DNA from 3 places in the Mucilaginibacter sp. CAU 1740 genome. Region 3 is predicted to be linked to each of the others. Evidence: riboswitches for the same ligand, from Rfam matches in the RefSeq annotation. Region 3 holds a riboswitch; each other region holds the start of a gene.
The links. Region 3 has a riboswitch for cobalamin ahead of AAFN85_RS25080 (TonB-dependent receptor). Riboswitches for the same ligand answer to the same signal wherever they lie in the genome.
Positions count from the first base shown of each region.

Region 1 (8,067 bases), on a different contig from region 3:
TAATGCCCCAAACCGGGTGGTAATTAGTTTTTTCATGGTAGATGTTTATTCTTTTTTTAGATGATTAGTAAGTAAAAGGTGTAGCCGGGAAGTAATAACCAGCATAAGCAAGATTGCTTGCCAAAGCGCCCGAAGTGTTGTAGAAATACAGGTTGTTCACGGCATAATGAGCACCATAGCCCGATTCGACAGTGGTTACCGCCAACTGATCTGTTTGCGGGATATATTTAAGGCCTGCACCGTAAAGCTCTTTACCTGTAGGGATATTAATTAATGGTGTTTGTACCGAAGCAGCAGTGCCATCATATTTATAAATGGTGGTAGCACCGCTAAACATGCCGTTGTTGGCAATATAAACCGTATTGGTTTTGGTAGATGCGGTTATTGAACCCGGGTGCCATGCAAACCAGGTACCATAAGCGGTAAATGGCAAGGTAACAGTAGTAACGGCCAGCGTTGAAGGGTTAATTTTAATTAGTGAGGTACCACCCGCGGCCCAAACAGAGCCATCCGGAGTTTTGGCAAACGCCACATCCATACCGGCAATTTTTTTAACAACCGCGTTGGTAGCCGCATTGATCACAACAACGCCATCAGTTTCTGATAACGCGAACACATAGTTACCAGCTTTAATCAAATCGCCAACGGTGCCGCTAACGCCTGCTAACTTAGTACCTGTTGCATAAGTTGTTAAATCGAACGGGTAAATACCATCGGCAGAGCTTAACAAACCTTTGGTATCGCTCACGCCAACAAAGGCCATCCAGTTGCTACCCCCCGCGGCCGGGATCCGGCCAAGCTGTTTTAATGAAGAAGCATCGGCAATAACAACCGGTCCGCCCGATTTTGATACCAATACCAGTTTATTGTTGTAGATAGTTCCATATTCTAAACTTGAGGTTTTAGGCTCCAGATTTTTGCCGGGATTCTCTTTTTCAAAAATGCTATCTTCTTTGGTGTGAGTATTAAAACGATAGAAGCTTAAGGTACCTGTACCATGACCAAACCAACCCTCGTTCGCTACAAAAAAACCATTCTCGTATTTAGCGTAAACGTGAACCTTGTAGTTAACAACATCCGAACTAAGGGCCGCTATAACCTTAAATGCAATTTGATAATCGCCGCCGCTTTCAGGCTTGTAGGTAAACGTTGCACCTGTACCTTTTTGTACGCCGTTTACTGTCCAGCTGTAAGTAACACCAGTTTTAGTGGTTACCGTTGGCGCGAAAGTAATAGCATTGCCAACAGTGGTAGTATCATTACCACCTTTTGAAGTTATGGCCAGTGTTGTTACCAACCCTTCGGTATCATTTTTTTTGCAGGATGCCAAAGCCAGTAAGGAAAGGGCCAATACCGCGATCCCTGATTTAAGAGTACTTGTTTTTTTCATTATTTATCAGTTTAAATTATTAGTGAGGGAATTATTTAAGCAGGCTCAGATCGGCAGCGCCCGTAAACTCGGTTGATTGCTCGCCCAGCCAGCCCATATTGGCCAGGATGCCGGTTTGCACTTTTATAAAATCGATACCTTTTAGGTTTACTTTATTGCCTTTATCATCAATAGCGCTGCTGATATCGATCTTGTCGCCACCGGCAGAATTATCGGCGTAACCATAATCAAATGATGCGCTGGTAATGAAAGTAGGATCATCCATATTGATATTGCTTGATGGCAGCAAGCTTCCGGTTAAAGTGTAGGTATCTGTTTTAAGGCCGATAGGATAATATGCCTGCGTGTGGAACATATTGGTTTGGATAACACCGGTGTTTCCTTTGTTATCCTTCCATGGCACACTACAGGTATCACAGGGCAGGCCGGTGTGGATATCGCGGGCGGGGCGGGTGTAGGTTACCGAATAGTTGCGCACATAGCCATCCTTGTGCGATGCACTGCCTTCAATCTCGTACCAGGTATCATCAGGCTTGCCATTGCCGTTTTTATCCTGCATTACCCAGATCACGCCTGGCTCTGCAAATTTTTCGAAGGCGTTGCCGTAAACCACAAAATCTGTTTTGCCATCCGTGTTAAGAACAGTATGGTCAAAGCCCACTACTATATAACCGCCCCATCCGCCAAGGCTTACCAGGCCCTGATCTGTTTTAAGGGTTGCTTTAGCCGCCGCAGTATCACCTAAACCTGTATTGGTAAACTGCCCCGGTGCAGGGTTAAAATCAAACAGATCGGTAACGTAAGCATTGCTCGATGCTTTAACCGGACGAATAGGTGCTTCCTGAGGATTAACTTCGGTGGCTTTATCTTTTTTGCAGGACGTCCAGGTAAAGGCAAATGCCGCGCCCAGAAGTATTAATAGTTTAAGTTGTTGTTTTTTCATAAAAGTTGGTTGTATATAAAATGAATTTGAATTAGTAAACAAAGGCCATGTGCGCAGGGATATCGCCCCCAACCACCTGCCATTTTTTGCGGCCGTTTTTATCAAAGCAATACAGCGTACCCGATGCCACGTAATTACCGGCATCGGTAACAAAAACATCTTTGGTGATGGGGTTAACGGCAATACCGTAAGGCACTACAATTTTCTGATCGGTGCCATCGGTAATAAATTTTGTGCTCAGCACAGTTTCGTCTTTCACGTTGAGCATCGAATAACTGATGGTATTTTTTTGCTGCGGATAACTCCATTCGGTACTGTAGATGTAGGCGATATCATCGTCAATCCACAGGTTACTGGCGGCTATGTCAAATACCTTTTTCACCGCATCGGTACGGGTATCTATCACAAATAATTTGGAGGGGATGGTATAGTAGTCTCCGCGGGAGGTAACGTACAGGTCGCCATATTTATCGGCTTTTACCCTATCCAGATTAATTGCTACATCAATGCGTTTGGTTTCGGCAAACGAAGCCAGATCTATTACTGAAACAGTACGCTCGTAATCTGTAGGGCTATATCCTCCCGAATTGGCGATATACAACTTCTCGCCTACGATAGCCATTTCCTCCGGCTGACGGCCAACAGTTACCTTGCGAGTGATCTGTAAGCTGGTGGTATCAATTTCGGCAACAATACCATTGGGCGCTTTAGGATCGCCAACTTTGCCCAGGTAGGCACTTACATAAGCCTTGTTGTTATGAAAAGTTACGTAGCGGCAATTAACAATATCTATTTGCCCCATTTTTTTGGCAGTTTTAACATCAAGCACCTCTACCTTATTAGAGATATTGACCACCACATACATTTTTGAGCCATAAATACCGATATCATTACCTACATCCCCCAGGCCTTTGGTTACTGCCGGGTTGGCTTTGTTGTAAATATTGCGTTCGTAAATGCCGGTGCGGAAGTTCACAAAATCCAACGAGGCTTTGTTCATGTTCATGTTACCCTCGTTCAGCATATACATGCCCTTGATGGTGCTTGAGGCATCGCCCTCAAAAATCTGTTCAACCTGCTCGGGTATTACCTGCGGGGCCTTACGGCACGATACCGCAAGCAATACCACAAACAGTGCAACGGTTAGATGTAGGGCTATTTTAAATTTTTTCATACTTAAATGCTATAGCTTAGTTTAAAGCGGTAAAAGCGCCGCGGCATCGGGAAATTGGCAATGATCTCCCTATCCTGGTTCAATAGGTTATTTACCTCGATGCTGAACTGGGTTTTATGCTTGTATATTTTGGTGATATAGTTTACAGCCACATCATGCGTGTACCAGGGCTGCAGGTAGTTATAAATGTGGTTTTGATCGTCACTCAGCTGGCTGTAGCGCGAACCAGTGTATAGGTAGCTATAATTAAAGCCGAAACTTTTATAATCTGCCGATGCCGTGAACGATACACTGTTTGTTGGCACATAAGGGATGTTATAATGATAGGTGATCCCGTTATCGGTATAAAAAGCCTGTTGCCAGGTATAGTTGATAGTTGCGTTCAGGTTAAGATAGCGCGAAACCTGTTTGGCAAGCTGCATGTTCACTTCGGCACCTTTAATATTAACGTCGCCCAAGTTGTACATTGTCCACCTGAACAGGTTTAGGCCGGGGGCCGCGATGATCTTATCTTTTACTTTATTATAATAAACGTCACCCTGGATAGAGAATGAAGAGATAAAACCATCAACAAAGTGACGGTTATAAGTAGCACCAATATCGTACTGCTTTGCATATTCGGGTTTAAGCAGGGTGTTGCCGATGAAAGTATAATACAGCTCATTAAGGGTAGGTAGCCTGAAAATGTTTTTATAAAAAGCGCGCAACATCAGATCGGGCGTAACCTGCAATGATGCCGTTACAGCCGGGGTATATTCTGTTTTATTACCGCCACCTTCATACAACTTTACGCGATCATCAACAAAAGTGCCCAAAACTGAAGCCTGAAGATTAAAGCGTTTTAATTTAAGTTGAGAGGCTAATGAAACCAACTCCTGATTGCGGGTTGGATATGGGAACCGATACAAATTGGCATCGAGGGTGTTGCGCAGGTAATCGGTAGACAGATCGAGATCCCAAACCGGCAAAATGCGGTAACGGTTAGCTACCGAAAAGTAAAGTTCGTGCTGATTGAAACGGTTATCTAAAAAGCCTGTGGTAGTAACAAATTCGGGATCGAGATAGCGGAGGTAATCGTCGGCATATTTGGCGATGATGCCTATAGTGTAACGCTTGCGGGTGTTGCTCTCGTAATTGGCCTGGATAAACTGATTGCGGTCCCACTGGCGCTGGGTGTAGTTAAATTTGTTGGATACGATAGCGCCCGGCAACCCGCGGTTTGAGGTGTAGCTATATACTTTAACATTCCACTCCCCACTTTCCGAATAGCTGTTGATACCGCCTTCAACCCGGTACGATTCTACATCAGTATTATTGCGAACCGCCGTGGTATCGTAAACACCGTTGGTGTACCTGAACTTGTAACGGCCGTTGGCTTTTGTCCATTCGGTACTGAAATAGGTAGAGGTGTTTTTATTGATCTTTTGCTGCCACAGCACAGAAGGATTATTTAATCCGAACGAACCTATTTTATAGCCGAAGCGGATATGCGTATGCTCGCTGGGTTCAAACTTTGGCTTAGCGCCTTGCAGATAAATAGAGCTGGCCGCCGAAAAACCTTTGGCCGCCTGAAAAGTTTCGCTTTTCTGGCCGTTGTACAGATCTACCTCGTCCATATTATCGAGCGAGAAACGGCCGAGATCAACCTGCCCGTTCTGGGCGTTTTGCAGTTCTACACCATCGTAAAATATGGCTACATGGCTGCTGCCAAGGCTTCGGATGTTAACGGTTTTCAAGCCACCAACACCTCCATAATCTTTCAACTGCACCCCACTAAAAAACCGTAGCGCATCGGCAACCGACAGGCTATTGAGCCTTTGCAGTTGCTCGCCTTTTAAAACCTGTACCGGTGTGGGGGAAATATTACGAACATCGGCTTTAGCGCCTTTTATCTCTACCTGTTTAAGCTGATGAATTTTGGCCGAATCTTTTTGAGTGGTATCTTTTTTTACAACCAGGGTTTGTGCCGAAACCTGCGCGCAACAAAAAACGGTTGCCATCCCGAAGGAAACAAGCCATACGATGCCTTTAATACAGCCATTACGCTTTGCAGGCGTTTGGCGCGCAGTTAAATCCATGAGTGTTGTGGGTTAAAAAACCTCACAGCAAACAGAACGACGAATTACAAAAAATGAAATACACGAAAGGTATCCTCACTCCAGCTTCAATCCCCGAAAGCTATGAATCAATATGTGCTATGGCAGGTATTCTGACTTACTCCCCCCGGCCCTGTCTTCCCATCGGCCAAACGGCTAACAGTGACAATAAGAATGGGCTTTGGTGTTATGGAGCTTACAGCTGCGGGACAGTCCCGGATTTACACCGGGTTCCCTTTTAATCACGAACGATAAAAAATATCCGTGAACCAAAAGCGAGGCAAAGGTAGGTATTAAAGTTTTAATTAAACAAGCGGGGATGTAAAATGACCTTTTGGGTGGGATGGGGTATGCGGGGGAGTCGTAGATAAAAGACAATCCTAAATAAAAAATGTCATTTCGATAGAGCTTGGGTCGGGCTGAGCATTGGGGCGAAAAAGAAATCTTCTGCGCCATGCTTATCGGCTTGCATGGCGTATAAGATTTCTCCTCGCGCCTCGCTCTTCCCCATCTGCTCGTTCGAAATGACATTTCGTTAAACGAAAACTTATGGACACAAACATCCTTTATCATTTCGTTTAAATGCACTAAGGAAATATTACTTTCCTATCCTATACAAATTGCCATTATCAGTAACGCCATACAAAGCGCCATCCTTCCCGGTAACCAATGAACGCCAGCGCTCATTTTTATCTTTAAGTAAACGCTCTTCGGCTACTACTTTGTTGTTTTTGATCACCAGGCGGGCAATGTGCGAACCGCCGAGCGCGCCAACAAACAAATTGTTTTTCCACTCGGGGATAAGGTCGCCGGTGTAAAAAGTAATGCCGCATGGCGAGATGCTTGGATCCCAATAGTATATTGGCTGGGTAACGCCTTCTTTTTGCTGGATGCCATCCCCTACCTGCTTCCCGCTGTATTCGATACCATAAGTAACCACCGGCCAGCCATAATTTTTACCCGGACGGATGATATTGATCTCATCACCACCCCGCGGACCAAATTCTGCTTCCCACAACTCGCCTGTTGATGGGTTCATGGTCATCCCTTCAGGGTTGCGCAAGCCATAAGCATAAATTTCGGGCAGTACGCCGGCTTTACCAGCGAACGGGCCATTGGGAACTGGTTTACCATCGCGGGTGATGTGTACAACCTTACCTACCGCGGCACCCAGATCCTGCGCTTTCATGCGGATATCTTCGGCACCATGCTCACCTGTACTTACAAACAGGTTGCCTTGCTTATCAAACACCACACGCGAGCCGAACTGCAAATGGCCATTGTAAGCCGGTTTGGCATGATAAATTACCTGTACATTTTCAAGCTTGCTATCATCGGCAGATAGCTTTCCTTTAGCTATCGCGAGTTGAAAACCGCCATCTACCTGCTCAGAATAAGTCCAAAACAAAGTGCGGTTTTTAGTGAACGACGAATCGAAATTAACATCCAGCAAACCACCCTGGCCACCAACAGCAATGGCTGGCAAGCCGGCTATATCTTTATCAAAGCTGCCATCAGCTTTTAATATTTTCATGGCACCGCCCTTTTCGGTGATCAAAAACCTACCATCAGGCAAACAACGCAAAGCCCATGGCGATTTAAGCTGTTTATTGATAATGGTAACATTCAGTTTGGTTTTGGTTTGCGTACCGCCTATACGGGTTTGACCTGCAACAGCAGGTTTATATTCGCTGTTAGCCTTCTGTGTTTCAACAGGCGGCAGTGATTGCGCTTTTACCTGCCCAATGAAGGCACCGGCGCATAATACGCCCATTAAAATAGATTTGTTGGTTATTGGCATGATGATTAACTGTTAATTATACAGATGTCGGACTCAAATATAACCAACAAAATAAAATGCGGGGAGGTTTTTGTGTATGGGTTTCGTTACATGGGGTTTAGTGATTAGCGGTTGGAGATCAGTGGTTAGGCTTTAAAATCATTGGTTAATAGCCCCTTGCTAAAAAAATCAAATTATATTTTAGAAATGTGCAACTTATACTATATTTGCAGCCCACCCAACGGGGGATTAGCTCAGCTGGCTAGAGCGCTTGCATGGCATGCAAGAGGTCATCGGTTCGACTCCGATATTCTCCACTAAATATAAAAGGCTTTACGAAAATTGTAAAGCCTTTTTTGTTTCTATCAAAATTTCTCCTCCCCCCACTTCTCAATTAAACGACGCCCTAAACTGAACAGGCGACATTTTAGTTTTGATCTTAAACAACCTGGTAAATGATTGAGGATGTTCAAATCCTAATCGATATGCCACCTCCCCCACTGTTTGGCTTGTGGTGGTAAGCAACTCTTTCGATTTTTCGATCAGCTTATGGTGAATGTGCTGCTGCGCGTTAAGCCCGGTAAGCGAACGCAGCATATCACTCAAATAATTTGGCGTATAATTTAACTTATCTGCAAGGTATTGTACAGTTGGGATCCCTGCCGAGATCGCACCTTGACCATC
Region 1 is NZ_JBDOQS010000001.1:591,377-599,443, reverse strand. It holds gene AAFN85_RS02635 (DUF5074 domain-containing protein) at 1-36, opposite strand, end outside; gene AAFN85_RS02630 (DUF5074 domain-containing protein) at 65-1,390, opposite strand; gene AAFN85_RS02625 (cell surface protein) at 1,422-2,333, opposite strand; gene AAFN85_RS02620 (DUF5074 domain-containing protein) at 2,365-3,507, opposite strand; gene AAFN85_RS02615 (TonB-dependent receptor) at 3,510-5,585, opposite strand; cobalamin riboswitch at 5,689-5,892, opposite strand; gene AAFN85_RS02610 (PQQ-dependent sugar dehydrogenase) at 6,202-7,404, opposite strand; tRNA gene AAFN85_RS02605 (tRNA-Ala) at 7,627-7,700, shown strand; gene AAFN85_RS02600 (helix-turn-helix transcriptional regulator) at 7,774-8,067, opposite strand, start outside.
Region 1: another riboswitch for cobalamin. It lies ahead of AAFN85_RS02615 (TonB-dependent receptor); the one in region 3 lies ahead of AAFN85_RS25080 (TonB-dependent receptor).

Region 2 (8,067 bases), on a different contig from region 3:
GCGCTTCGATGTACCAAAAGGAGCACATATTAAAAGTACCCTCCTCTCCTTCCAGTCCGTCTACCTTTTCTATGCTGTTTTGGTACCGGCTCACCAACACATCCAGCTTTAGCTCTTTATCTATTACTTTCATGGTTGAAAGCCACCTTGGTTCAAGGGGCGAAATGTAATGTGTTAACGGCATTAGCAAGGCGCTGGCATCAACATGACTACTGCCCTTATATTGCACCCAGGCTCCTACCTCATCGTTCCAGAAATTATTGTAGATATCTTTATAGATCTCATCACGTACCGAACGCCATTCTGCCTCCGGATATGGGAACGATCGATGTTCAGCAATTTTAATGGCCCGGTCCATAGCCACCCAACACATCAGGCGGGTATGCAGAAACTCCTTCTTCTCGTTCCTGATCTCCCAGATTCCATGATCGGGCAGTTGCCAGTCGTTAATCACACATTCAACTTGTTTGCTTATCAGCTGCCAAAATTCATAAGTTATGGGCTTGTGGGTTTTATCATATATGTATATGGTATCAATCAGCTCGCCGTAAATATCAATTTGGGTTTGCTGTGCCGCACCGTTTCCTATCCTTACAGGCCTGGATGCTTTGTAGCCCTCAAGATGCTTTAACTCAACTTCTTTTACCCCACCTGTTCCGTCAATATGGTAAAGCAACTGCAATTTGGTTTCCTGGCAAAGATTAAAGATCCAATCTAAAAAAGCGGTAGCTTCATCATTCATGCCCAGTGCCAGGAAAGCATACATGGTAAACGCGGCGTCGCGGATCCAGGTAAAGCGATAGTCCCAATTACGGTTTCCGCCAATAGTTTCGGGCAAGCCAAATGTAGGAGCCGCCACTACCGAACCAAACTGCGCCGAAGTAAGTAGCTTAAGCGTGATGGCCGAGCGATAGATATGCTCGCTGTACCGTCCTTTATAACTGGTTTTATTAAGCCATGCACGCCAAAGGTGTATAGTTTCGAGGTAGGTTTGCTTTACATAATAGTCGATATCACTAAAAGCCTGTTCGCTCTCCTCCTCCATCGATTCGAGCACAATGTGGGCTACTTCGCCTTCCTCTAAAGTAAATTCGGCGTATCCATCCGTCTTTTTTAGTTTCAGGGGGATATCGGCCATTAGCTTAAGTTTGGCATTGCCATCATTAATACTACGGAAAACGATGCCATTTTTCTTCAATTCGGCCTCGTGCTTTGCCGCTGCATAATCAAAGCGCGGTACACAATTCATTTTAAATTTAATTTTGCCGCGCACCGGCGTTACTTTCCTTACAATGGCGCATACCGAAACTCCGGCAGTGTTGGGTAAAGGCATATAATCTGTAATCTCGGCAATGCCACCGTCGGCAAAAAAACGGGTTAGTAATATGGCCGTACCAGGGATATAAAGTTGCTTGGTTGTAGCATCGTCCAGTTGAGGTTCAACAGAAAAATAGCCGCCCTTTTTCGAATCGAGCATGGAAGCGAAAATAGTAGGCGAGTCAAACCGCGGGAACGACATAAAATCGATAGATCCGGTGAGCGATACCAAGGCCACTGTTTGTAAATTACCTATAATACCATAATTTTCAATGGATTGATATTGTCGTTCCTGGTGTTTCATGTGAGGTTAACAAGCTTGGTCGAAACTTGTTTATATTCGATATACAACCCAATAATATAGGCAACCAGGAAATTTGCCATTAACATCTCTTAACTTAGTGCCATGCTAATTGGCTTATGAGTAAAAACTTCAAACTTAAACCCGAAGAAATAAAACAACTAATAAATCCTATGTGTGGCTGCCTTGCAACAGATAAAATTACAGTTGACGGCCTTGCAGTTGATTACATGTACCGCGAAGAAGCCCACAATGAACTTGATAGTGGCTGGAGATTTTTCTCGGGCACTGAAGATCAGGCTTATGTTGATGACCCGGATAATACTTCTGTTTATGATGTAAACACTATAGCCAATTATGATAAGGCGATTATTCCGTACCTACAACTACCCATAGGTGCCGAGTTGGAACGCATACGCGGAACAGATGAGTTCAACCTGATAGCAGGATAAGTTGCACTAAGTTTTCTTTTTGATCGCTCCAAGTATTGTATTCATTTTTTCCTGAACAGCACTCGTGCTTATTTCATGCTTTACTATCTGTAAACATTTACGGCATAAGCAATCATGATAATTTAAGCGGATGTAATCCCATTCATGTTCTGTAAAAGCTATGCCGTTACACTGGCATAGTAAAATACTACCCACCTTACATTCAAAAGCTGCATTGCAACGCGGGCAGTTTTTATTTTCATGATTAGCCATAACACAGATTAAAATAGCTGTGCGCCTGCTATACAGCGCACAGCTTTAAAATAATTACAAAACCACGTCGGTCGTTACGCTTTCACGGATAGCTTTGGCCGCTTCAACCATTTCGATAAGCGCGCGTTTGGTTTCGTCCCATCCACGGGTTTTTAAGCCGCAATCGGGATTTACCCAAAGCTGGGCATCAGGTATAACTGCCTGCGCTTTTTTCAACAGATGGATCATCTCTTTTCGATCGGGCACTCGTGGCGAATGGATATCGTAAACGCCTGGGCCAATCTCATTAGGATATTTAAAATCGGCAAAAACATCCAGCAGTTCCATTTGTGAGCGTGATGTTTCTATGGTGATAACATCGGCATCCATATCAGCTATATTTTTAATAATATCGTTAAACTCCGAATAGCACATATGGGTATGGATCTGCGTGGTATCCTGAACGCCGCTGGCCGAGATGCGGAAGGCTGTAACCGCCCAATTCAGGTATTTATCCCAGTCGGCGCGTCGCAGCGGAAGGCCTTCACGTATGGCTGGCTCATCTATTTGGATAATTTTAATACCTGCCGCTTCCAGATCGCAAACTTCATCACGAATAGCCAGCGCTATTTGGGTGCAGGTTTCAGAACGAGGTTGGTCATTCCTTACAAACGACCATTGCAATATAGTCACCGGCCCCGTCAACATCCCCTTCATCCATTTTTGCGTTAAAAACTGGGCATAAGCCGACCATTTAACCGTCATAGCTTCCGGGCGCGATACATCGCCATAAATAATAGGTGGCTTAACACAACGGCTGCCATAGCTTTGCACCCAACCATTGGCTGTAAAAGTAAAGCCTGCCAGTTGCTCGCCAAAGTACTCAACCATGTCGTTTCGTTCAAACTCGCCGTGAACCAGTACATCAAGGCCAATTTCTTCCTGCCATCTAACAGCTTTTTCAGTTTCGGCGGCTATCAGTTTATCATATTCCTTTTCGGTGATCGCTCCTTTTTTAAGCTGGGCGCGCCAGCTCCTTACTTCGGCTGTTTGCGGGAAAGAACCAATAGTTGTGGTAGCAAATAACGGCAGGTTAAGCACTTGTTGTTGTTGTGCTTTACGGACAGGGAAATCACTTACGCGTTTTGCATCATTTTCGGTTATGGCATTTACCCGTGCCTTTACCACCTGGTTATGGATCAGGGCCGAGGTGCGGCGGGCTTCATTGGCTTCCCTGTTTTTAGCCAACTGGTGCAAACTACCATCGCTCACATTGGCTTCGGATAGTTTGCTCAGCAATACCACTTCGCTTATTTTTTGACGGGCAAAGGCCAGCCATTGTTTAATTTCTGCGGTGAGCACATCCTCATTTGTTTCGTTCTGCAGATCGCATGGCGAGTGGATAAGCGAACATGAAGGAGCTATCCATACCCTATCCTCTCCTATTTTATCAATCGCTTTTTTGATAACGCCAAGCGAGTTTACGAAATCGTTTTTCCAAATATTACGTCCGTCAACCACTCCTAACGATAAGATGGTTGTTTTTGGCAAATGCGCTATTACCTCATCCAATTGCTGCGGCGCGCGTACCAGATCAATATGCAAAGCATCCACAGGCAATGAGGTTGCTAAAGCGGTATTATCGCCAAGCTTTTCGAAATAAGTTGCCAGTATGATCTTTATTGAAGGGAATTCTTTCTTTAAAGCCTTGTATGTATCTTTTAAAACCCGTTCCGTTTTTTCATCAATATCAAGCGCCAGAAATGGCTCATCAAATTGGATCCATTCGGCACCAAGGGCTTTTAACTTATTGAGGATATCGAAATAAACGGGCAATAAGTTTTTTATCAGATCGATACGATTAAAGCCCTCCTCTTTTTCTTTTCCTAATAACAAGTACGATACAGGGCCAATTAGCACCGGTTTACTGAGGATACCTAATTGTTTGGCCTCATAAAACTCGTCGATAATTTTGGTAGAGAAAAGTTTAAACTGCTGATCTTTATAAAATTCGGGTACTATGTAATGATAATTGGTATCAAACCATTTGGTCATCTCCATGGCTACTACATCCAGCCCCTCCTTTTGATAGCCACGTGCCATGGCGAAATAAAGGTCGAGTTCGGTGTTTCCGCTCTGATTTATCACTTCATGATAGCGTTTGGGGATAGCACCGAACATAAAAGAATGATCGAGTACCTGATCATAAAACGAAAAATCGTTTGATGGGATCAGATCGACACCGGCTTCTTTTTGCAATAACCAGTTTTCTTCCCTGATGTACTTACCTACCGTAAGCACGTTTTTTAGGCCGGTTTTGCCTGCCCAATAGTTTTCGCAAACTTTTTTTAATTCGCGTCGGCTACCAATGCGCGGGTAGCCTAAGTTTTGCGTTAGCATGTCTTTTAATTGATTAAATGAATAAATCGGTTAAAAGCCCTTTAAGGTAAGCTTCGCAATGTTTGTTAATATGAAAAGGAGAGAAAGGAATATATGGCAATACCATATCACAGGGCACGATAAACCCGGCAAAACAAGTAAAATCAAAACACCTCGACCTAAGCTTCATACCGCGAAAGCATTGTCAATTCAGTATTAGGCAGGTCTCCTGACTTGTAACATTTTTACCACCCTTCCCATTCCGACAAGCGGAACAGTGGGTATTTATTGGTAAAAACTTGTTGTGTTACTTACAGTTGCGCGACAGTTCGTGATTTACACACGATTCCCTATTAATTTACAATTAAGTAAAACCTATACCGGTTGATGAAGTAAAGTAAAGAACTATATCTGCGCAAATATAGCGATACAGGCTATCGGTTGTAGTTAGTGTTGTTTATTAATTTCCACATACATCACAAAAAGCCGTGTGTTTTAAAACTTTTCCAAGCATTCCCAACTGGACGACCCGGTGCTTTATTTTTCAAATAACACTGATAATCAATTAATTAAATTCAAGTTTCAAGCATAACATCACGCTGTTTTTAACGGGTACAAATAGTGGCATAAAATTCGTACATTTTATGTAACCAATTAATTTGCTTTATCGTATAAGGTTTAGTATCGCAAAAAGAAGTAATTTAAATAACACTGTAAGTCCAATTATTATTTTTGATTGTCCGGCATATTAATATTGCATTTTTGATTTAATTTCCGGGTAATTATTATATTAAAAACAATTTAAATAGTTGAAAATCGTGGCTGCTTGCCTTTAAAAGCCAATATTTTGCTTAACAATATTGTTACAGTGTTTAAATGTCTTTTTGCCTACACAACCTTCTGCTATAAAAAATAACCACCAACAGTGCATTTCATTCAACAGTTCGGGTATAAATATCCACAGTGGGCAAATTAATACACATTAAAATTATTAATTTTTTTAACTATAAAAAAACTTTTGTTTTGGTTTGATTCAATCTAAAACAAAAAAAAACAACCAAGTACGAAACTTTTTAAATAACTCTCCGTAAAAACAGTTCAGTAACTATTCCTAAAGGTTGTTTCCAAAAACTAACCCGCGGGCTTTACTAAATTTATTTATACAAGTAATTTAAATCACATTAGAGTGAAAATGGTAGCCGAAAGAAAACACCTTGCTGATGACAGAACTGTAACTGTAAACGGGATCAGTTTTGAATTAAATTCTGTTGAATTTAAAGAGTTCCTGGAGCACTGTGCTACCTTTATGGATATCAGTAAAGATGGATTTGGATTAATGATAGATTCGATCTCCGATTCGGTTATTGACAACGAAAACCCGGAGATGACCTTAGAGACTATACGCCCACAGCTTAAATTTATGAGAGAATTAAGCCTTTTTTTAAAAACTATATATACTTCAAATCTTTAAATAGCAACCAGGCTAAGCAGGCCCACTGCTACCTTCGCCTGGTTTTGCATCCCAACCCACAACCGCGGTTTTGATTAAAAGCTCGTTGTATTTTTCAAGCACTTCCAGGTATTTATTTTTCCAATATTCCTGCATCTGTTGTTCGCCAGCTAACTCAGCGGCCGATTTTTTTTCAGTTCTATCTTGCTCGAAATCTTCACTCTTAAATAAATGCGGAAATTCGACAGAAAAATCGTGCTTTAAGCACAATCCTATTTGATAAATAATGTCTTTTTTAAGGTATTGCTGATCAAACCAGTAATAAACAGACCGGCGGTTAACTTTAACAAACCGCGCAACTTCGCTTATGCTATACCCCTTCCGCCTTATCGTTCGTTCAATTATCTGACCGTAATGCAACTCCATATAGAGGAAAAGTTTAGTGTTTTTTTGGGATTTTATGATCACAAAGCTTTAACTCTGCAATTATAAAACGGTTAATTTTATCAAAATTTAGCTGGCTTCGTTTAAAGCAAGTTGCTCAAGACCCACTTTTATTACCAGGGCACAATCTAATGATTCGATGGTCATTAAAACCAATTTACCCATTACACGGCTTACAACACCCTCTACATTTAAAAGAGAACCTTCTTTTATCTTAACCCTATCCCCTACATTTAAATTGCTTAGTTGCACAACCTCTACTTCTGCGTAGGTTTCGGTAATTTTCCTTATGCGTTCAATTTCATGTTCGCTTACGGTTACTGGCTTTTGACAATGCGAAACAAAGCTCAAAACTCCCGAAGTACTTTTAACCTTTTGATATTCGTACTGGCTTACATTTACAAACAGATATGAGGCAAAAAGAGGTGTTTCGACTATTTTAATTCTATCAGCCCATTTGTTTTTCGACCTCATTACAGGGCAAAAAGACATAATGTTTTGATCTTTTAAATTCTTGTCGATTTTTTTCTCGAACCGGGATCGTGTATAAACCACCATCCATTGCTTGGCCGAAGTGCTTTTGATTTTTAACAATTTATTCTCCACGGTTAGGTTTTTTATAAATTGTAATACAAATTATCGTACCATTAAATTCCGCGGCTGTCATTTTTACACATTTCAAAACCACACACGCCATTCACCAAAAAACCGAGGCTGCTAAATAAATATTAATTCACATATTAAAAACACTAAAAATAAAACATATTTAATAATATAGAATAAGTAACAATATCTTATCAAATCACTACTAAACTTACGGCAACAAGCTATCCTTCGCTTTTAAAATGAAGGTGATTTTAAAAAACGTACCTCCAATCAAAAAAAGTAGTTCAAAGCTCCTTTATATAATGAGAAGAAAATAAACGAGAGCACCTAAATAAATAAAAATAACTGAAAATCAATTAATTGTAAATTAATTAATAAAAACATGATGCTTAAAATCATTCATTTTATTGAAGACACAATACAAAGTGTGAAATTTTTGCACACTGCTTCACACATTTGTAGCAGTTTTCAATTTAAATGCCAAAAACGCAATTATTCATCTACTTTTATGGCATTGTTATCGGTTAAAACAATTTAGTTGCAAACGATTATCAATAAACAGCTTGTTTTTTTATCAAAGAAACACAATTACTGTAAGTGAAATGGCGAAGCTTTATAAAGTACTCCCATTTACTCGTTAAAACCTCTCTTTTCTCCGCTTAGGCAACGTTAAACAATAACGCACCAGATTATTAAACTACTTTTTAAATACTCCAAATACATCTAATAACAAAGATTTACACATGAAAATATATTCAATGGTAAACCGTCTCCTTTTTGCATTGGCGGCAATGGTAATTTGCACTTCCTGCAACTCGTATAAAAATGTACCTTATTTTCAAGACCTGAAAAGATCAGATAAGATAAGTGATAACGTCGATAACTTT
Region 2 is NZ_JBDOQS010000015.1:57,819-65,885, forward strand. It holds gene AAFN85_RS26325 (glycoside hydrolase family 15 protein) at 1-1,621, opposite strand, end outside; gene AAFN85_RS26330 (DUF2185 domain-containing protein) at 1,738-2,070, shown strand; gene AAFN85_RS26335 (cysteine-rich CWC family protein) at 2,077-2,322, opposite strand; gene metE (5-methyltetrahydropteroyltriglutamate--homocysteine S-methyltransferase) at 2,377-4,701, opposite strand; cobalamin riboswitch at 4,882-5,074, opposite strand; gene AAFN85_RS26345 (hypothetical protein) at 5,873-6,151, shown strand; gene AAFN85_RS26350 (hypothetical protein) at 6,164-6,556, opposite strand; gene AAFN85_RS26355 (UpxY family transcription antiterminator) at 6,644-7,180, opposite strand; gene AAFN85_RS26360 (polysaccharide biosynthesis/export family protein) at 7,924-8,067, shown strand, end outside.
Region 2: another riboswitch for cobalamin. It lies ahead of metE (5-methyltetrahydropteroyltriglutamate--homocysteine S-methyltransferase); the one in region 3 lies ahead of AAFN85_RS25080 (TonB-dependent receptor).

Region 3 (8,067 bases):
CCCATTGATATGGCTACCCTAAACAACAAAAATAATCCCTAATTCTGTTACCGAATTATCTAACCTTTACAATTGCGAGGTACTAAGCAATCGCACGGGAGCAGAGGTGCTATGCGAAACCGCCCCGTACAGTTCGCGATTGCTTCGTACCTACCCATGACAAGTTTAAAATGGGTGTCATGCTGAGCCTGTCGAAGCATGGTGGGTAGGGCCTCTGCGCGCTACTCTTCGACAAGCTCAGAGTGACCGGTCCGCCCGCAAATGTCATATCTCCTTCAGAGGCCTCGGCTTTTATTACTCGCAATGACGTTATTTACATCCTTCCCAAAAGCAATCCTCTTGCAATAAATACCAATTTAAATAGCAAATGCTATTTAAAATTCTATTTTTGTATCCACAAAAAATAAGGTCACTTTGTAGGTGACCGGTTAAACGTAATTTTATAAATTTAAAATCATAGTTGTAGATGATTAACATTACACTTCCTGATGGTTCCGTTCGTCAGTATGACAAGGGAATCACTGCCGCACAGATCGCACTATCGATCTCTGAAGGATTAGCACGTAACGTATTAGCGGCCGAAGTTGACGGCCAGGTTTGGGATGCAAGCCGCCCTATTGAACAGGACGCGCATGTAAAACTATTAACATGGAATGACGCCGACGGCAAATCAACATTCTGGCATTCATCGGCCCACTTAATGGCTGAGGCGCTTGAGGCTTTGTATCCGGGTACTAAATTCGGTATTGGTCCGGCTATTGAAACCGGTTTTTATTACGATGTTGATTTTGGTGACAAGGTTTTATCTTCTGACGAGTTTAAACAGATCGAAGATAAAATGATCGAGCTGGCTAAAACCAAAGAAGAGTATATCCGCAAACCGGTGAGCAAAGCCGATGCGATTGAATATTTTACTGAAAAAGGCGACGAGTACAAGTTGGATTTGATCAAAGATCTGCCAGACGGTGCCATCACTTTTTATTCGCAAGGTAATTTTACCGATTTGTGCCGCGGACCACACATCCCAAACACAGGCTTTATTAAAGCGGTTAAACTGATGAGCCTTGCCGGTGCTTACTGGCGCGGTGATGAAACACGCAAGCAGTTAACCCGTATTTACGGCGTTACTTTCCCTAAAGCCAGCGAACTAACTGAATACCTGCACATGATCGAAGAAGCTAAAAAGCGCGATCACCGTAAGCTGGGTAAAGAATTGGAACTGTTCGCTTTTTCAGAAAAAGTAGGTATGGGCTTACCATTGTGGTTGCCTAAAGGAACTGCTTTGCGCGAGCGTTTGGTAAACTTCCTGCAAAAAGCACAGGTTAAAGCCGGTTATGAGCAGGTAATCACTCCGCATATCGGTCATAAAAACCTGTATGTAACTTCGGGCCACTACGAAAAATATGGTGCCGATTCGTTTCAGCCAATTAAAACTCCGCAGGAAGGAGAGGAGTTCTTCTTAAAACCGATGAACTGCCCGCACCACTGCGAGATCTATAAAACAAAACCACGCTCGTACAAAGACCTGCCGGTTCGTTTTGCAGAGTTTGGTACCGTATATCGTTATGAACAAAGCGGTGAGTTGCATGGTTTAACCCGTGTACGTGGCTTTACTCAGGATGACGCGCACTTATTCTGCCGCCCGGATCAGGTGAAAGAAGAGTTTAAAAAAGTGATCGATCTGGTGTTATATGTATTTAAAGCTTTAGGTTTTGATAATTATATTGCACAGGTATCATTACGCGACCCTGAAAACCGCGCAAAATATATCGGTACAGATGAGAACTGGGCTTTAGCCGAGAACGCGATCATTGAAGCTGCTGCCGAGAAAGGCCTGCCAACTGTTGTTGAATACGGCGAAGCTGCATTTTACGGCCCTAAGCTCGATTTTATGGTGAAGGATGCCTTAGGCCGTAAATGGCAGTTAGGCACAATCCAGGTAGATTATAACCTGCCTGAGCGCTTTGAACTGGAATACACTGGCAGCGACAATATGAAACATCGCCCGGTAATGATCCACAGGGCACCGTTTGGCTCGATGGAGCGCTTTATCGCGGTGCTAATTGAGCACTGTGCCGGTAATTTCCCGTTGTGGTTATCGCCCGAGCAATTTATCATTCTGCCCATATCAGAAAAATATGAAGAATATGCAAAAAAACTTTCTGATATCTTAAAAGATTCCGATATTTGCGGGCTAATCGACTTCAGGGACGAGAAAATAGGCAGAAAGATACGTGATGCTGAAGTTAAAAAAATCCCTTATATGCTGATTGTGGGTGAAAAAGAAGCTGCCGAAGGGCTGGTTTCTGTCCGTAAACACGGTGCCGGCGATCTGGGAAGTATGAGCATAGAAGAATTTAAAGAACAAATAACAAAAGAAATAACAGTATAACTTGGCATTAAACAAACCTTTCAATAGAGGACCAAGGCTTCCTTTTAAGAAAAAAGAAGCTGAACACAACATTAACCAATTCATTAGGGCTCAGGAAGTTCGCCTTGTAGGTGATAACGTTGAGCAGGGTATCTTTTCATTAAGAGACGCGCTCGCTATAGCAGCTGAGCAGGAATTGGACCTGGTTGAAATATCTCCAAACGCCGTACCTCCCGTTTGTAAAGTAACTGATTACAATAAGTTTATTTACGAGCAAAAGAAAAAGCTTAAGGAAATAAAAAGTAATGCCAAGCAAACGGTTATTAAAGAGATCCGTTTCGGACCGAACACTGATGACCATGACTTTGAGTTTAAACTGAAGCATGCCATCAAGTTCCTTGAATCGGGAGAAAAGGTTAGGGCTTACGTACACTTTAAAGGCCGTGCTATTGTTTACAAAGAACAAGGCGAGATCTTACTGCTTCGTTTTGCTCAGGCATTAGAAGAAGTAGGTAAAGTAGAGCAATTGCCAAAGCTTGAAGGAAAAAGGATGTTTTTAACCCTTGCCCCTAAAGCAGCTAAAAAATAATTTGAATTGCACCTGCCGCAAGGGAGGTGCATTAAAATAAAACGTTGAGAAACGTTAATTATCTAAACACAAATAAATAGAGTTATGCCAAAAATGAAAACCAATTCCAGTGCAAAAAAGCGCTTTAAGCTTACTGGAACCGGTAAAATCGCAAGAAAAAACGCATACAAAAGCCACATCTTAACCAAGATGTCGACAAAACGTAAGCGTGCCCTTGGTCAAACCAGCTTAGTATCTGATGCCGACATGGGTAACGTAAAACGTATGCTTTGTATCGGAAAGTAATTCACATTTTTTAAAAACCAGGTAATAGAGTTTTAAGTTCGGCACTCAAGATGCAGGCACTCACTACCAAAAAACAAACAAGATGCCACGTTCAGTTAACGCAGTAGCGTCGAGAAGACGCAGGAAAAGGATCATGAACCTCGCCAAAGGTTATTGGGGTTCACGTAGCAAGGTTTATACCGTTGCAAAAAACACAGTTGAAAAAGGTTTACAGTACGCTTACCGCGACCGTAAAACCAAAAAGAGAGAGTTCAGAGCTTTATGGATCCAACGTATCAACGCTGGTGCCCGTCAGCACGGAATTTCTTACTCTCAGTTAATGGGTAAATTAACTGCTAAAGAAATTGGTTTAAACCGTAAGGTATTAGCTGATTTAGCAATGAACAACCCAGATGCTTTCAAAGCAGTTGTTGATGCAGTAAAATAAATATCGTTTAGATAATATCCAAAAAGGGCCGCAATTTGCGGCCTTTTTTATTTTACGGAATTTGATATCTTGCATTAAATTCCTGAACCAATGAAATACCTACGATTTCTGGCATTACTAATACCTATAAGTTTTGCTTGCATAGAAAAAGATCAGGCCCAATCAAAGTTAGAGAACACGCCCACAACTATAATAGTTAGTTATGGATATGTGGGCTGTACCTGTGCGCAATGGGTAATTAACGATGATAGACTAAACACAACTAAAGCAGAGTATATTTATCTTGAACAGGGAAATAAGAAACTGATCAAGGCAGATGATCTACCTGATGGCCTCCATAGTATGAGGATTAAAGTAACCGGATATTTTTACAAGGAAAAAGGATTTCCACGAAATTATACACCTGCAAAAGGTGACCCCGAACCTGCCAGGGTATTCAGGTATTCTAAGATACAAAAAGTCAAAGTAAAAGGCGCAAATGGGTAATATGCCATTGCGCCTTTAATGTGTTTATTAATGATCATTCAATAATGATCACCTCAGTAAATTCATCAGCATCATTATTGATATCCATGTACTGCTTAAAGTTTTGAATATCCTTATCAACCATGCTTTTAAATACAGGGTTTAATATTTTAGCTATTCCGGCTCCAAGCCCTCCTGCGGGTGGCTGATAGCTGATCACCACATCAACTACAGTTCCTGTACCATCAACGCTATCCTGAAAACGCACCTTGCCAGCGTTATTGATCATCGAATCGGGCAGGGAACTCCAGCCAATCATCTCGTTTGGTTCATCGTGTACAATTTCGGCATGCCAACTCACCGTGGCCACATTTTGCGGTAGCTTTAAAACCCAGTATGAGTATTTCGAATCGATAACTTCAACACTTTCGAGGTGCTTCATAAATAACGGAAGGTTATCCAGCTTGCGCCAAAAATCATAAACCTTTTGTCTCGGCTTATCAACGGTAAACGACGAACGGATATTTACATTGATTGGATTTGTAGAGAGTTTACCAATACGTTTATATAATTCACAATGCCCTGTTATGCCACGGTTTAGCAGGTAACCGCCTGCGCCAATCTTCACGATGCTGGCTAAAGGGTTACTGAAAAGATTTTTAAATCCCGAAAAGCCGATCTTCATTCCGCCCGCTATTGAAGTAATACGCTCTGGCCAATTCAGGTTTATGCGGTCGTCTCCGTAAAGTACGGGATAGTTATCGGTATATTTTACTATTGTAGTTGCCATAGGTTTTTAATAGTTATGTGTTTAAAACACTGTAGCTATCGTTAAAGTTTTGTTTAAGTGAATTTTATTGCTTTTTAGTGTAAGTGTGGCTTCTCATATCGATGGTTCATGCTAAAATTTTGCCCTTGTGAGGTACTTACTGTACCTTCGCAACGCTTTAGGTTTCATTAAGCATTTAATGAATTAAAAGGGAATACGGTGCAAGTCCGTAACTGTCCCGCAGCTGTAAGCTCTGTAACCTTGGTCAAATCAACAATGTCACTTCTTGTAATGCAGGAGGGAAGGCCAGACCAATAGGGGAGTAAGTCAGAAAACCTGCCAAAGCATAGTAAATTATTCAAAGCTTTCGGGGATTGAAGCTTGAATGCGAATGCTCATCTGTTTGGCGTATTTTCATTTGTGCTCATTTCCGTGTTAGCTTTTTAAAACACATTTATTTCATTGATAAATACTACATGGAAAAAAACTACTTGAAATTTTTATTCGGTTTGGGTTTGGCACCTTTTGTGGCGCTTAGTTCGGCCCAGGCGCAGGATACCACCAAAACGTTAAATACTGTTGTTGTTACGGCAACACGCTCACCTAAAAAACTATCAGACATTGTTAGGGTGGTTACTGTGATCTCTTCTGCCGAGATCAATCAGGCGCAGGGCAAATCGTTACCGCAGTTATTGAACAATGTAGCGGGGCTCACCTTTTCAGGCGCTAATAATGCGCCAGGTATTGCCACTTCCGTTTTTTTGCGTGGCGCATCAAGTGGTAATACGCTTATTTTAGTTGATGGCTTCCCGGTAAATAACGCCGGAAGTATTGATGGTAGTTATGATCTTAACGCGTTCTCGGTTGATCTGATCGATCATATTGAAATCCTAAAAGGTAGCGGATCTACTTTGTACGGTTCAGACGCTGTTGCAGGCGTGATCAACATCATTACCAAAAAAGCTAAAACCCAGGGCTTAACCGGGAGTTTAATGTTTACCGGCGGTAGTTATAATACCTTTAAAGAAGCAGCTTCGGTAAGTGGCAAGTTAAAAAATACCTCCCTTGCTGTTAACCTATCCAATACCGATTCCAAAGGTTTTTCGGCAGCTACAGATAAAACAGGGAATGACGCCTTTAAGAAAGATGGTTTTCATCAACGTTCGGCAAGTGTAAACCTCAGTCAAAATTTATCAGAGAAGTTTATCCTCAATGGTAATTTCCAGGCAAGCCGTAATACCGGCGATCTGCCTTACGGCGCTTTTGCGGGTGATAACGATTACACCTATAAAAACACATTCGTATTTGGCGGCGTAGGTGCAAAATTGATCTTACCTAAAGGCGATCTGAATTTAAACATATCGCAAAACACAGTTCAGAATAATTTTACCAATTTACCAAGTGACAATGATAGCACTCACCAGGTAACTAAAAATACAGGGCGCATAACCAATGCCGAGGCTGTATTTAATTATCAATTGAATAAATACCTGGATATCACGAGCGGCGCGGCTTTTAAATATAGTAATACCAGCCAGTACAGTCTGTACGAAGCTGCCGGTTATGCAGGGCCGCCAAGTATTATAAAAGCGGGCGATACGCCAACCAATATTTTTAGCGCCTACACATCATTGTTTTTTAAGTACGATATATTTCACCTTGAATTAGGTGGCAGGTACAATCATCACAACAGGTATGGCGATAAATTTACCTATACAGTAAATCCTTCTGTCTTCCTGGCCGATCAGTTTAAGATATTCGGTACCATTGCTTCTGCATTTAAATCGCCATCGCTGTATCAACTATATTCTGAATATGGTAACCAAAAGCTAAACCCGGAGATCACTACGTCTTATGAGGCAGGGTTTGATTGGGAGATTGTTAAAAACGCTTTGTCATTCAATACAGTTTTTTTTAAGCGAAATACAAAAGATGTAATTTACTTTAAGAACATTAATGATTTTCCTTACGGCATATACGAAAACGGGCAATTGCAAAAAGATAAAGGTTTTGAATCTGAATTGAAGTATCATGCGAATGGAATAAGCGCTTCGGCATATTATGCCTATGTAACCGGTAAGCTAACCAACGAGATTGGAAGTCAAAGTGATAACCTGTTCCGCAGGCCAAAAAATACTTTTGGGGCTAACTTTAGCTATCAGTTGTTAACCGGTTTACAGTTTGGCGTTAACTATAAATACACCGGTAATCGTACCGATGTGGATTTCAGTTCAGCCTCGGGACAGGCGCTTTTAAAACACTACAACCTGGTTGATCTGCACCTGGAATACAACGCCACCAAAAATCTAAATATTTTTGGCGACCTGAACAACGTTTTTGATACTAAATACGTAGACTGGTTAGGATACAATACCCGCGGCATCAATTTCGTGCTCGGTGCCAGGTATCAATTTAAATAGCACATTCCAATTATCCGGATTTTATAATTAATTTTACGGCATATGACCACTAAAGATAACTATACACGTAATTTGTTTTTAATAGCAATTATACTGGTTGCTGCTGCTTTCAGGCTATTGGCATTTGAGTATAAGGAGTTGAGCAATTTTAACCCGGTAGGCGCTATCGCTTTATTTGGAGGCGCATATTTTACATCTAAGTGGAAAGGTTATGTTACTGTGCTGGCAACCTTGTTTACTACGGATGTTATTATCAATTACCTATATACTTCAAAACTTACTTTTTGGTACAGCGGTGCGGAATGGGTTTATGGATGTTTCGCATTAATGGTATTGGTTGGCAGTATGTTAAAAGTGGTGAATGTTGCCAATGTTTTATTGTCATCAATTGCTGCGGTGCTTATTCACTGGTTAATTACTGATCTGCCTTGGTTGTACGGTACACTTTATCCGCATACCCTGGCTGGTTATGGCGAATCGTTAGTTAAAGCTATTCCTTTTGAGCGTAATATGGCAATTGGTACTTTGGTGTTCAGCGCTATTCTTTTTGGCGGTTTTGAGTTAGCTAAAAGTAAGTATACCGTTCTGCAGGATAAAAAGCAACTGGCTTTATAAAATAAAAGCATTTAAATTTAAAGCGGATTGTTGTAAGGCGATCCGCTTTTTTTATGACCTCGCGGTCTTTCATCTACATCAATTAAAATGAAAAATATAGTTGTATTAACAGGTGCGGGCATCAGC
Region 3 is NZ_JBDOQS010000014.1:41-8,107, forward strand. It holds gene thrS (threonine--tRNA ligase) at 467-2,392, shown strand; gene infC (translation initiation factor IF-3) at 2,394-2,960, shown strand; gene rpmI (50S ribosomal protein L35) at 3,045-3,245, shown strand; gene rplT (50S ribosomal protein L20) at 3,328-3,672, shown strand; gene AAFN85_RS25070 (hypothetical protein) at 3,763-4,158, shown strand; gene AAFN85_RS25075 (SRPBCC family protein) at 4,193-4,927, opposite strand; cobalamin riboswitch at 5,070-5,265, shown strand; gene AAFN85_RS25080 (TonB-dependent receptor) at 5,383-7,326, shown strand; gene AAFN85_RS25085 (DUF6580 family putative transport protein) at 7,369-7,941, shown strand; gene AAFN85_RS25090 (Sir2 family NAD-dependent protein deacetylase) at 8,029-8,067, shown strand, end outside.